Regions from separate parts of the Pseudomonas sp. JL27(2026) genome, predicted to be linked through region 1. Evidence: predicted binding sites of a transcription regulator. Region 1 holds the regulator's gene; the other holds the start of a gene.
What was found. Region 1 encodes sigma-54, which starts transcription at its own class of promoters, with help from an activator protein. Its sites were predicted from a motif close to ANTGGCATNNANNTTGCTNT; they were not measured.
Positions count from the first base shown of each region.

Region 2: AC1Z1G_RS07710 (flagellar basal body rod protein FlgF) is a predicted target of sigma-54. The motif match lies at 2,566-2,585, and genes of this name have one in related genera.

Region 1 covers NZ_CM167794.1:1,012,525-1,019,491, forward strand. Annotated here, with positions in the region: gene AC1Z1G_RS04545 (class II fumarate hydratase) at 1-762, shown strand, start outside; gene AC1Z1G_RS04550 (hypothetical protein) at 790-1,257, shown strand; gene AC1Z1G_RS04555 (superoxide dismutase) at 1,259-1,870, shown strand; gene AC1Z1G_RS04560 (ZIP family metal transporter) at 1,902-2,795, shown strand; gene AC1Z1G_RS04565 (HPr family phosphocarrier protein) at 2,969-3,241, opposite strand; gene rapZ (RNase adapter RapZ) at 3,257-4,114, opposite strand; gene ptsN (PTS IIA-like nitrogen regulatory protein PtsN) at 4,117-4,581, opposite strand; gene hpf (ribosome hibernation-promoting factor, HPF/YfiA family) at 4,594-4,899, opposite strand; gene AC1Z1G_RS04585 (RNA polymerase factor sigma-54) at 5,022-6,515, opposite strand; gene lptB (LPS export ABC transporter ATP-binding protein) at 6,789-6,967, opposite strand, start outside.
Region 2 covers NZ_CM167794.1:1,715,429-1,722,395, forward strand. Annotated here, with positions in the region: gene phhA (phenylalanine 4-monooxygenase) at 1-457, opposite strand, end outside; gene AC1Z1G_RS07705 (sigma-54-dependent transcriptional regulator) at 855-2,408, shown strand; gene AC1Z1G_RS07710 (flagellar basal body rod protein FlgF) at 2,640-3,380, shown strand; gene flgG (flagellar basal-body rod protein FlgG) at 3,426-4,211, shown strand; gene flgH (flagellar basal body L-ring protein FlgH) at 4,263-4,958, shown strand; gene AC1Z1G_RS07725 (flagellar basal body P-ring protein FlgI) at 4,974-6,083, shown strand; gene flgJ (flagellar assembly peptidoglycan hydrolase FlgJ) at 6,093-6,967, shown strand, end outside.

The DNA.
Region 1 (6,967 bases):
ATCGGTCATTTACAGGGCCTGTTGCCAGCATTGCAGTCCCTGGCCCAGGGCGGCACGGCGGTGGGGACGGGGGTCAACGCCCATCCCGAGTTTGCGGCGCGGTTCAGCCAGCAGTTGAGCAAACTGACTCAGGTGCAGTTCACGCCCGGCAAGGACCTGTTCGCCTTGATCGGGTCTCAGGACACCGCCGTTGCGGTCTCCGGTCAGCTCAAAGCCACCGCCGTGTCGCTGATGAAAATCGCCAACGACTTGCGCTGGATGAACTCCGGTCCTTTGGCCGGTCTGGGGGAGATCGAGCTCGAAGGTTTACAGCCGGGTTCCTCGATCATGCCGGGAAAGGTCAACCCGGTTATCCCGGAAGCCACGGCGATGGTCGCCGCGCAGGTGATCGGCAATGACACAGTGATCACCGTGGCCGGCCAGTCGGGCAATTTCGAACTCAACGTGATGCTTCCGATCATCGCCCAGAACCTGCTGAGCAGTATCGAGTTGCTGGCCAACTCCAGCCGTCTGCTGGGTGACAAAGCCATCGCCACCTTCAAGGTCAACGAGGCCAAGCTCAAGGAAGCGCTGTCGCGCAACCCGATTCTGGTGACAGCACTCAACCCGATCATTGGTTACCAGAAAGCCGCTGAAATCGCCAAAAAGGCGTATCAGCAGGGTCGTCCGGTGATCGACGTCGCCCTGGAACACACCGACCTGTCGCGTAGCCAGCTGGAAGAGTTGCTCAACCCAGAGAAACTCACGGCCGGCGGCGTGTAATTACCGATACCGCTTTGGAGGCTCACCATGGAGCACTGGAAACGTACGATCGAAAGGGCCAATCGCTGCTTCATGCAGGGCGAACTGGTCGATGCCCGCGAGCACTACTTGCAGGCATTGGCCCTGGCTCAGGTGTTGTTCGAGCGCTGGTCGGATGCCGACGAAGCGGTAGCGGCTTGCGTGATTTCTCACCACAACCTGGCGGATTTGCACTTGCGCCTCAACCAGCCAGAGGAGAGTGCCGAGTATTTGTGCGCCATCCATCAGCGGCTATTGCAGACCCTGCAGAACACCCGCCTTGCGCCGGCCCTGCGCGAAGCAGCACTGCGCCAGAGCAGCAAGACCTATGTCGAGTTATTGAATTTCATCGGTGAGCACGGCGAGTATCCCCGGACTCACCGTTTGCTCGACAACACCGTGGTGGCGTCGGCGTCGGCTTCGACCCTGAGCCCTGACGTTGCGACAGCCCCCCGATCTCTACATGGAGCACATTGAGATGTCTTACACCTTGCCTGCCTTGCCGTACGCCTACGATGCCCTGGAGCCGCATATCGATGCGCAAACCATGGAAATCCACTACACCAAGCACCACCAGACCTACATCAATAACCTCAATGCAGCGGTCGAAGGCACCGAGTGGGCCGAATGGCCCGTGGAAAAACTGGTGGCCAGCGTTCAGCAATTGCCGGAAAAACTTCGCGCAGCGGTCATCAATCAGGGCGGCGGGCATGCCAACCACTCGTTGTTCTGGGCCGTCATGGCACCCAAGGGAGGAGGCAATCCACAGGGCGCGCTGGCCAAGGCGATTGATGAGCAGTTGGGTGGTTTCGACAGCTTCAAGGACACCTTCACCAAAGCCGCGCTGACCCGTTTCGGCAGCGGCTGGGCCTGGCTGAGCGTGACGCCGCAAAAAACGCTGGTGGTGGAAAGCAGCGGTAACCAGGACAGTCCGCTGATGAATGGCAACACGCCGATTCTCGGTCTCGACGTCTGGGAACACGCCTATTACCTGCGTTATCAGAACCGTCGCCCGGAATACATCAACGCGTTCTACAACGTGATCCATTGGCCGGAAGTTGCTCAGCGCTATCAGGCAGCGCTGGTTTAAGACCCCCACAAAAAAAGATCTAAGGCCGACTATGGGCACTGAAACACTGACAATCAGCAGTGGGCGAATGTTTCGTTACGCGTTGGGTTCGCTGTTGCTGTTGGCGGGCATCACCTTGTTCGTGGCCCAAGGGCTGGCCTGGCTGGACCTTGAACCACGGATGATGCGGGCGCTGCAAGGCGGGGCGATTTGTGCGTTGGGCACGGCCCTGGGCGCGGTGCCAGTATTGGTCATCCGGCGCATGCCGTTGGCGCTCAGTGATACGTTGCTCGGTTTCGGTGCCGGGGTGATGCTGGCGGCGACCGCGTTTTCGCTGATCGTTCCGGGCATTGCAGCGGCCGAAAGTCTTGGGCTGTCTGCCTGGGCGTCCAGTGGGCTGATCTGTTTCGGGATTCTGCTCGGGGCATTTGGTCTGTTTCTTGTGGACCGTAAAGTTTCGGGGGGCACGCCCTCCATGCTGGTTGGCACTCCGGATCGTCCGGTGATCCCTGCGCGCATCTGGCTGTTTGTCTTCGCGATCATTGCTCACAACATTCCGGAAGGCATGGCGGTGGGTGTTTCCGCTGGGGGCGGCATGCCGGACGCCGATAGCCTGGCCATGGGCATTGCGTTGCAGGATGTGCCGGAAGGCTTGGTGATTGCGCTGGTGTTGGCCGGGGCAGGGATGTCGCGGGGCAAGGCGTTCTTGATCGGCGCCGCCTCAGGTTTGGTTGAACCAGTATTCGCGTTGCTGTGCGCGTGGCTGGTGAGCCTGGCCGAGATGCTCTTGCCGCTGGGGTTGGCCTTGGCGGCCGGGGCGATGCTGCTGGTGGTGACTCACGAAGTCATTCCCGAGTCGCGGCGCAACGGTCACGACAAACTCGCCAGCCTTGGGTTGATGGCCGGGTTTTGCCTGATGATGGTGATGGACACGGCGTTGGGCTGATTGCCTGCTTTTGTGGCGAGGGAGCTTGCCCCCGCTCGGCTGCGTAGCAGTCGTCAGATCAGCGTATACGACGTATCTGATACATCGCGGTTGCAGGTTTTGGGCTGCTTCGCAACCTGGATGAGGCAAGCTCCCTCGCCACGGAGGCCCGCCTTGCCGAAAGATAACGGGGGTTATTCGCCTTCGTCGAAGAAGTTATTGATCAATGCCGCCAGCGCATCCAGCGCTTCCTGTTCCTGCTCGCCTTCGGTGCTCAAGTGGATTCGGGTGCCTTTACCGGCGGCCAGCATCATCATTGCCATGATGCTTTTGCCATCGACCATTGTTTCTGGTGTACGCCCGGCTCTGATCTGGCAGGGAAACTGACCGGCGACGCCGACGAATTTTGCTGATGCACGGGCATGAAGGCCCAGTTTGTTGATGATTTCAATTTCCAGAGCGGGCATCGCGGTGTGAATCCTTTAGCTAAGGTCGCGGTGGCGAACCTGGACGTTCTTCAGGGTTTTTTGCAGGGCCTGGCCCAGACGTTCGGTCAGGTAGACGGAGCGGTGATGCCCGCCGGTGCAGCCAATGGCAATGGTGACGTAGGCACGGTTGCTGGCGGCGAACCTTGGCAGCCATTTCAGCAGGTAGCTGGAGATGTCCTGGAACATTTCCTCGACATCCGGTTGGGCTGCCAGGTACTCGGCCACGGGAAGGTCCAGCCCCGACTGGTCGCGCAGCTCGGGTTTCCAGTACGGGTTGGGCAGGCAGCGTACGTCGAACACCAGGTCGGCATCGACCGGCATTCCACGCTTGAAACCAAAGGATTCAACCAGAAACGCTGTGCCGGGCTCGGGTTGGTTCAGCAGCCGCAACTTGATGGTATCGCGTAGCTGGTACAGGTTCAGGTTGGTGGTATTGACCTTGAGGTCCGCGAGATCGGCAATCGGCCCCAGCAGGTTGGTTTCGTCATTGATGGCTTCGGCGAGCGAGCGATTGGCGCTGCTCAGCGGGTGGCGACGGCGGGTTTCCGAGAAGCGCTTGAGCAGTGTCTCTTCGTCGGCATCCAGGTACAGCACATCGCACTGAATGTGGCGGCTGCGCACTTCCGTGAGTAACTCGGGAAAGCGCGACAGGTGGCTGGGCAAGTTGCGTGCGTCGATTGAAACCGCCACCAGCGGCTGGGCCAGTTCGGTGTGGATCAGTGCGCGTTCGGCAAGTTCAGGCAACAGGCCGGCGGGCAAGTTGTCGATGCAGTAGTAGCCGTTATCCTCGAGTACATCGAGGGCGGTGCTTTTACCTGAGCCGGAACGGCCACTGACGATGATCAAGCGCATGGTTACGGACCGTTTTGCTCTTCCAGGACAACCTGGTACAGGGCTTCATTTGTCGCGGCGCTGCGAAGTTTTTCGCGCACGTCCTTGCGGTCAAGCATGCTGGCGATCTGGCGAAGCAGTTCCAGGTGCGCATCGGTGGCGGCTTCCGGGACCAGCAATACAAACAGCAGGTCGACCGGGGCACCGTCGATGGCGTCAAAATCGATAGGAGCGTCCAGGTGCATCAGTGCACTGATAGGCGACTCGCAGCCTTTGAGGCGGCAGTGCGGGATGGCGATGCCGTTGCCAAAACCGGTGGAACCGAGCTTTTCACGGGCAATCAGGCTCTCGAAGACATCTTGCATCTCCAGATCCGGTACTTCACGGGCGATCAGGTTGGCAATTTGTTCGAGGGCGCGTTTCTTGCTGCCGCCCGGCACGTTCACAAGTGAACGGCCGGGGGTCAGGATGTTTTCAAGTCGGATCATGTGGGGAGAGTGTTAGCGACCAGTGCCTTGCAGCAGGCTCTGTTGCTTTTCCTTATGCTTTTTCAGTTGGCGGTCCAGCTTGTCCGTGAGCAGGTCGATCGCAGCATACATGTCGTCATGTTCTGCGTTGGCGACGACTTCCCCACCGTGGATGTGCAGCGTGGCTTCGATTTTCTGTTTCAGTTTCTCGACAGCCATCGTCACTTGCACATTGGTGATCTTGTCAAAGTGGCGTTCCAGTCGGTCAAGTTTCTCACCGATGTAGGCGCGCAGGGGTTCGGTCACTTCCAGTTGGTGTCCACTGATGTTGACTTGCATACAGCTTCTCCTTCGTTGCCAGTGCATAAGGCGGCAGGCTGGTTAGCCTGCCACTAGGTTGTGTCCGGAAACTGCCTGATGGCGAATTTTCGAACACACCCTGGAACGCGGTGGCGTGGCCCTTACATCAACCGCTTGCGTTCGCTTGAAGGCGCGATCCCAAGGGATTCGCGGTACTTGGCGACGGTGCGGCGGGCTACCTGAATGCCTTGTGCCTCCAGTAAACCAGCGATCTTGCTGTCACTCAACGGCTTTTTCTGATTTTCCGCGGCAACCAGTTTTTTGATGATCGCACGGATCGCCGTAGACGAGCATTCGCCGCCTTCAGAGGTGCTGACGTGGCTGGAGAAAAAGTATTTCAGCTCATAAATACCCCGTGGGGTATGCATGAACTTTTGCGTGGTCACCCGTGAAATCGTCGATTCGTGCATGCCGACCGCTTCAGCGATGTCGTGCAGGACCAGCGGCTTCATGGCCTCATCGCCGTATTCGAGAAAGCCGCGCTGGTGCTCGACGATCTGGGTGGCGACTTTCATGAGGGTTTCGTTGCGGCTTTGCAGGCTTTTGATGAACCAGCGCGCTTCTTGCAACTGATTGCGCATAAAGGTGTTGTCGGCGCTGGTGTCGGCGCGGCGCACGAAGCCTGCGTACTGTGGATTGACCCGCAGGCGCGGAACCGATTCCTGGTTCAGCTCCACCAGCCAGCGCTCGTTGTCCTTGCGCACGATCACGTCAGGGACGACGTACTCGGCTTCACTGGACTCGATTTGCGAACCCGGTCGAGGGTTGAGGCTCTGGACCAGCTCAATGACCTGGCGCAGTTCATCTTCCTTGAGCTTCATGCGACGCATCAGTTGGCTGTAATCGCGGCTGCCCAACAGGTCGATGTAGTCGCTGACCAGGCGCTTGGCCTCGGCCAGCCAGAGGGTCTTGGCGGGCAGTTGGCGCAATTGCAGCAACAGGCACTCGCCCAGGTTGCGTGCGCCGATGCCGGCCGGCTCGAATTGCTGGATGCGATGCAGGACGGCTTCGATTTCGTCCAGTTCGATGTCCAGTTCCGGGTCGAAGGCTTCGAGGATTTCCTCTAGGGTTTCGTCCAGGTAGCCCTGATTGTTGATGCAGTCGATCAGGGTGACGGCAATCAGACGGTCGGTGTCGGACATCGGCGCCAGGTTCAATTGCCAGAGCAGGTGGCTTTGCAGGCTCTCGCCGGCCGATGTGCGGGTGGTGAAGTCCCACTCGTCGTCATCGTTGCTGGGCAGGCTGCTGGCGCTGGTCTGGTAGACATCTTCCCAAGCCGTGTCGACCGGGAGTTCGTTGGGAATGCGTTCGTTCCACTCGCCTTCCTCGAGGTTGTCCACCGTGGGGGCGGTTTCCTGGTAGGAGGGCTCTGTAATGTCGGTATTGGGCTTTTGCTCGATGTTGTCCGCCATGGGGTCGGCGTTATCGAAATCGTCGCCTTCTTCCTGGCGTTCGAGCATAGGATTGGACTCCAGTGCCTCCTGGATTTCCTGTTGCAGGTCCAGGGTCGACAATTGGAGCAGGCGGATGGCCTGTTGCAGCTGCGGTGTCATCGTCAGCTGCTGGCCCATTCTCAAGACTAGCGATGGTTTCATGGCAGGGGCTTAACACCTTATTCGCCGGCGCACATGCGCCATCCACTACAGGGGCGCCGGAGCGCCAAACTTAAGCAAATTATATGCCCGAAACTGAAGTGTTTGCCTAGAGCGCTGTAACAATTAAAACGTTTTAAATTTTTATTGCGCCAGGCTGCGTCAGCCCAAGGCTGAGGAACTGAGGGCGTGGGAATGCCCTGAGCGCCGTATCAATAAAATTCTACTGATTTTATTGAGGTTGGCGCTCCGGTAACAGGTCAAACACCTCGGCGCTTACAGGCGGAACTCGTGGCCCAGGTACACTTCCTTGACCAGTTCGTTGGCCAGGATGGTCGCAGAGTCGCCTTCGGCGATCAGTTGGCCATCGTTGACGATGTAGGCGGTTTCGCAGATGTCCAGGGTTTCACGGACGTTGTGGTCCGTGATCAGGACGCCGATGCCCTTTGCCTTGA
Region 2 (6,967 bases), 700 kb from region 1:
CTTCTTTGGAGGCTTGTAGGCCGAGTTTGCCGTAGGTGTGGGTGAATTCTGCGAACCAAGGGTTGGTCAGGAGCGGGCAGTGGCCAAAAATCTCGTGGAAAATGTCCGGTTCTTGCAGGTAATCCAGCTCTTCACGGGTACGAATAAACGTCGCCACCGGAAACTGTTTGCTGGCCAGCAATTCGAAAAAGGTCTGGAAGGGGATCAGTGCTGGCACTCGGGCCACTTGCCAGCCAGTGGTCTCGCCGAGGACCTTGTTGATTTCACCCAGTTGCGGGATACGGTCGTGGGGCAGGCCGAGTTTTTCGATGCCGTCCAGGTATTCCTGGCACGCGCGATTCTCGATCACTTTCAGTTGGCGAGTGATCAGCGTATTCCACACCGCGTGTTCTTCGGCGGGGTAGTCGATAAAACCTTGCGCGTCGGGCTCGCGGGCCACGTACTGCGTCTGCTTCATGCTGCTCTCCTGCAAAGGGATACGTTCTTGTTATGTCTTGCCTGTATAGACCTAGAAATACGCCGAAGTGCACGACCTTGCAGCAGGGTGGCAGCGTTGTTTGCAGGAGGAATCTTCATTTTTTGTAAAGTATTCGTTACGCAATGCGCTCTGGTGCACAGCTATTGAGTTTTCCGGGTTTGAAAAGCGCTCTATCTGTCACATAATCTTGACGACTATCTGAGCGCCTCGGCAGAAAAATCCATCCGAGACGCTGCAATTACCTGTGTGGGAGCGAGCCTGTTCGCGAAGAGGCCATGTCAGTCGATATCGATTTTACTGCCATAGCGCATTCGCGAGCAGGCTCGCTCCCACAGGTTTTGCATTCCAGGCATCCACCGCTTTTTTAGGCCTTTATATGCGTATCAAAGTCCATTGCCAGAACCGCATCGGTATCCTGCGCGACATTCTCAATCTGCTGGTGGAGTACGGGATCAACGTTGCTCGCGGTGAAGTGGGGGGTGAGCACGGCAATGCGATTTACCTGCACTGTCCGAACCTGATCAACATCCAGTTCCAGGCGTTGCGTCCGAAGTTCGAGGCGATTGCTGGCGTGTTCGGTGTCAAGCGCGTAGGGCTGATGCCCAGTGAGCGTCGGCACATGGAGTTGAATGCATTGCTCGGGGCGCTGGAGTTTCCGGTGTTGTCCATTGATATGGGGGGCTCCATCGTGGCGGCGAACCGTGCTGCCGCTCAGTTGCTGGGGGTGCGTGTCGATGAGGTGCCGGGCATTCCGCTGTCGCGCTATGCCGAGGATTTCGACCTGCCGGAGTTGGTGCGCGCCAACAAGTCGCGAATCAATGGATTGCGGGTCAAGGTCAAGGGCGATGTGTTTCTTGCCGATATCGCGCCGTTGCAATCGGAGCACGATGACAGTGAGGCCATGGCCGGCGCTGTGCTGACGCTGCACCGGGCGGATCGGGTGGGTGAACGCATCTATAACGTGCGCAAGCAGGAGCTTCGCGGCTTCGACAGTATTTTCCAGAGTTCCAGGGTCATGGCGGCGGTGGTGCGCGAAGCCCGGCGCATGGCACCGCTGGATGCGCCGCTATTGATAGAAGGCGAAACCGGCACCGGCAAAGAGTTGCTGGCGCGCGCCTGTCACCTGGCCAGTCCTCGCGGGCAGTCGCCGCTGATGGCGCTCAACTGCGCCGGGTTGCCGGAGTCGATGGCTGAGACCGAGCTGTTTGGCTACGGTCCCGGTGCGTTCGAAGGCGCACGGGCCGAAGGCAAGCTCGGGCTGCTGGAGCTGACGGCGGGCGGTACGTTGTTTCTCGATGGGGTTGGGGAAATGAGTCCGCGCTTGCAGGTGAAACTGCTCAGGTTCTTGCAGGATGGATGCTTCCGTCGGGTGGGCAGTGACGAGGAGGTCTATCTGGATGTGCGGGTGATCTGTGCGACGCAGGTTGATCTGTCCGAGTTGTGCGCTCGCGGCGAGTTTCGCCAGGACCTTTACCATCGCTTGAATGTGCTTTCCCTGCACATCCCGCCGCTGCGTGAATGCCTCGACGGGTTGGCGCCACTGGTGGAGCATTTTCTCGATCAGGCCAGTCGGCAGATCGGTTGCCCATTACCCAAGTTGGCACCGGCGGCCATGGATCGACTCAGTCATTACCATTGGCCGGGTAACGTGCGGCAGTTGGAGAACGTACTGTTCCAGGCGGTTTCGTTGTGCGATGGCGGGATGGTCAAGGCCGAGCATATCCGGTTGCCCGATTACGGCGTGCGCCAGCCGCTTGGCGAATTCTCCCTGGAGGGCGGGCTGGACGAGATTGTCGGGCGCTTCGAGAAGGCGGTGCTGGAACGACTTTACTCGGAACATCCGAGCAGTCGGCAGTTGGGCAAGCGATTGGGGGTTTCCCACACCACCATTGCCAACAAGCTACGTGAGTACGAAGTAGGCAAGGAGTAGAACGTCAATCCCGCATTGTTTTGTGTTGGCTGCAAAGGCTGGCACTTGCCGTCAAGCGGCATATCCGCGCCGGTTTTTCGTCTTTGACACAATCAACAAAATCCCTCTGATACCTCTCAAGTCCTTTGTTTAGAGGGCTTCGTGCCATCAACGAAAAGTTGGTCTGCAAATTGCTTATGACTCAGCAGTACAGCAGTGGGCGGCAAACGTCCGGCATGCAGAGGAAAGACTGTGGACAAGTACCTTTATGTGGCAATGACCGGCGCCAGCCAGAACGCACTGGCGCAAAAGGCCCATGCCAACAACCTGGCGAACATTTCCACCAACGGTTTCCAGAAAGACCTGGAACAGGCTCGTTCGATGCCGGTATTTGGTGACAGCTTTCCGGCGCGTGCATTTGCCATGTCCGAGCGTCCAGCCACCGATTTCACGCCAGGCTCCCTGGTGGAAACCGGCCGTGACCTCGATGTGGCGGTCAGCGGCAATGGCTGGATCGCTGTGCAAAACCCGGGTGGCGGTGAAAGCTACGTGCGCACCGGCAGCCTGAATGTTGACGCTCTGGGTGTGCTGCGTGCCGGCAACGGCATGCCGGTGATGGGCAATGGCGGTCCTATCGCCGTGCCGCCCGAGCAGAAAATCGAAGTCGGTCAGGACGGCACCATCAGCATCCGTGCGATGGGCGAAGGCCCGCGTGTGATGGCTGAGGTCGACCGCATCAAACTGGTCAACCCCGATCTGAAGAGCATGACCAAGGGTCTGGACGGTTCGATCCACACCAAGGACGGCCAGCCAGCGGTGGCAGACGCCAACGTTCAACTGGTGTCGGGCTTCCTGGAGTCGAGCAACGTCAACGCCGTCGAGGAAATGACCTCGGTGCTGGCTTTGGCCAAGCAGTTCGAATTGCACATCAAGATGATGAACACCGCCAAAGATGACGACCAGGCCATGGCTCGGGTCTTGCAGATCAGCTAATTATCAGAACGTCGCGCCGTAAAACAGGCGCACGAGGAGAATCGAATGCTTCCGGCTCTATGGGTTGCCAAAACAGGTCTGTCCGCCCAGGACACTAACCTGACTACCATTTCCAACAACCTGGCGAACGTATCGACCACGGGTTTCAAGCGTGACCGTGCCGAGTTCCAGGACTTGCTGTACCAGATCAAACGCCAGCCGGGTGCTCAGTCGACCCAGGACAGCGAACTGCCGTCGGGCCTGCAAGTGGGTACGGGTGTGCGCATCGTCGGTACCCAGAAGAACTTCACCGCCGGCAGCCTGCAAACCACCGAAAATCCGTTGGACCTGGCGGTCGACGGTCGTGGTTTCTTCCAGATCCTGCAACCGGATGGCACTACCTCCTACACCCGTGACGGTACTTTCCACCTCGACTCCAACGGCCAGGTCGTGAACGCCAGCGGTTTTGCCCTGGAGCCGGCCATTGTCATCCCGAACGACGCGCAGACCTTCACGGTTGGTCGCGACGGCACCGTTTCGATCACTATCGCCGGCAACCCGGCTTCCCAGGTGATCGGCAATCTGCAAACCGCCGACTTCATCAACCCGGCCGGTCTGCAAGCAGTGGGTAACAACCTGTTCCTGGAAACCGCTGCCAGTGGCGCGCCGCAAGTCGGCACCCCGGGCCTGAACGGTTTCGGCACCACGCTGCAGAGCACCCTGGAAACGTCCAACGTCAGCACCGTTGAAGAGATGGTCAACATGATCACCACTCAGCGTGCCTACGAGATGAACTCCAAGGTGATCTCCACTGCCGACCAGATGCTCTCGTTCGTAACGCAGAATCTGTAATCAAGTCTATGGGGCGGCATGAGGCCGCCTGCAACACCGTGAGGTAGGGTCATGAAACGCTTTGTATCAGTTCTCGCATTGAGTGGGATCGCCGTGCTCGCGGGCTGCGTCGCCCCGACGCCGAAGCCCAATGACCCTTACTATGCGCCGGTGTTGCCCCGTACCCCGTTGCCGGCGGCGGCGAATAACGGCTCGATCTATCAGGCCGGTTTCGAGCAGAACCTGTACAGCGACCGTAAGGCATTCCGGGTGGGTGACATCATCACGATCACCCTGAACGAGAAGACCCAGGCGAGCAAAAACGCCAACTCGCAAGTGGCCAAGAACAGCAAGACGGGCGTCGGCCTGACCTCGCTGTTCGGCGCGGTGCCCAACACCAATAACCCGTTCGGCGATGGCGACCTGAGTCTCAGTGCTGGCTACAGCGGCGACCGAGCAACCAAGGGTGACAGCAAGGCCGGGCAGGGCAACAGCCTGACCGGCTCGATCACCGTGACCGTCGCCGACGTCTTGCCCAACGGCATCATTGCCGTGCGCGGCGAGAAGTGGATGACCCTCAACACGGGTGACGAGCTGGTGCGGATTGCCGGCCTGGTGCGGGCGGACGATATCGCCACCGACAACACCGTGTCATCGACCCGTGTCGCGGATGCGCGCATCACTTATTCGGGCACCGGTTCCTTTGCCGATGCGAGTCAGCCAGGCTGGTTCGACCGTTTCTTCCTAAGCCCGCTGTTCCCTTTCTAGGTGATGAATATTTCCATGCTTAACTTCAAGCACCTGATGGCGGCCATGTTGTTGCTGTCCACTTCCCTTGGCGTTCAGGCCGAGCGGTTGAAGGACATCGCCAGTATTTCGGGCGTGCGCTCCAACCAACTGATCGGCTACGGCCTGGTTGTCGGGCTTAACGGCACGGGCGACCAGACCACGCAAACGCCGTTCACCCTGCAGACCTTCAACAACATGTTGTCGCAGTTCGGCATCAAGGTGCCGGCCGGTTCCGGCAACGTGCAGTTGAAGAACGTCGCGGCAGTTTCGATCAGTGCAGAATTGCCGGCGTTCGCGAAGCCGGGTCAGCAGGTCGATATTACCGTCTCGTCCATCGGCAACTCCAAGAGCCTGCGTGGCGGCACCTTGCTGCTGACGCCGCTCAAGGGTATCGACGGTAACGTCTACGCGGTGGCTCAGGGCAACCTGGTGGTTGGCGGTTTTGATGCCGAGGGTCGCGACGGTTCGAAAATTACCGTCAACGTTCCGTCGGCCGGTCGCATCCCGGGTGGTGCATCGGTTGAGCGTGCGGTGCCGAGTGGCTTCAATCAGGGCAACAGCCTGACCCTGAACCTCAATCGTTCGGACTTCACCACGGCCAAGCGCATCGTTGACAAGATCAACGACATGCTTGGCCCTGGCGTTGCCCAGGCCGTCGACGGTGGTTCGATTCGCGTCACGGCACCGCTCGATCCGAGTCAGCGCGTGGATTATCTGTCGATCCTTGAAAACCTTGAGGTCGATCCGGGTCAGGCGGTGGCGAAAGTCATCATCAACTCGCGCACCGGCACCATCGTGATCGGCCAGAACGTCAAGGTTTCGCCGGCCGCTGTGACTCACGGCAGCCTGACGGTGACCATTACCGAAGACCCGATTGTCAGTCAGCCTGGCCCTCTGTCCAACGGCCAGACGGCGGTCGTGCCGCGCTCGCGGGTCAATGCTCAGCAAGAGGCCAAGCCGATGTTCAAATTCGGCCCGGGCACCACGCTGGATGAGATCGTCCGTGCGGTGAATCAGGTCGGCGCTGCGCCGGGTGACTTGATGGCCATCCTCGAAGCCCTGAAGCAGGCCGGCGCGTTGCAAGCCGACCTGATCGTGATTTGAGGTAGGGGTATGGATATTCGCAAGAGCGGTCTGGTCAGCAGTGGCGACTCGGGGTCCTATTCGGACCTCAACCGGCTTAATCAGCTCAAGGTGGGTGACAAGAACAGCGACGCGAACATGCGCAAGGTGGCGCAGGAGTTCGAGTCGTTGTTTCTCGGTGAGATGCTCAAGTCCATGCGTTCGGCGACCGAAGCGCTGGGCAAGGACAACCCGATGAATACGCCGGCGGCCAAGCAGTACCAGGAAATGTACGACCAGCAGTTGGCTGTTTCCATGTCTCGCGAGGGTGGCGGCATCGGTCTGGCGGATGTATTGATGCGCCAGATGTCGAAGAACAAACCGCTGGCGCCGGGCGAAGCGGCTGCGCTGTCGGCGGCCCATCAGCAGGCCGCGAAAGCGGCGGTAGAAACACCGGTTGCTGCTGGTACGGTCGGTACCAATGGTCCGCTTTCCCGGGTCAATGGCCAGCGTCCGTTGTGGGCTTCGCGTGCGATCAATCCACCGCAGGCCGAGGCCTCTCATCGCAATGACGTGGCGTTGCTCAATCAGCGTCGTTTGGCATTGCCGCCCAAGCTCGCCGATCGCCTGTTGGCCGGCCTGGTGCCTTCGGCATCGACGACCGCAATCAACACATCGGCGCTGCCTCAGCGCTCCACGGCGGCTGCCGATGCGCTGGTCAAGGGTGATTGGCAGGCGGCGAAAAGTTACGCAGTGCCGAGTGGGCGCATGCAGGTCTACGGTCGTGCCGTGGCTCAGCCACCGCTGGCTCCGGCGAAAAAAGCTTTCAGTTCCGCCGACGAATTTGTCGCCACCATGCTACCGATGGCGCAGCAGGCAGCCGAGCGTATTGGCATCGACCCGCGTTACCTGGTGGCCCAGGCCGC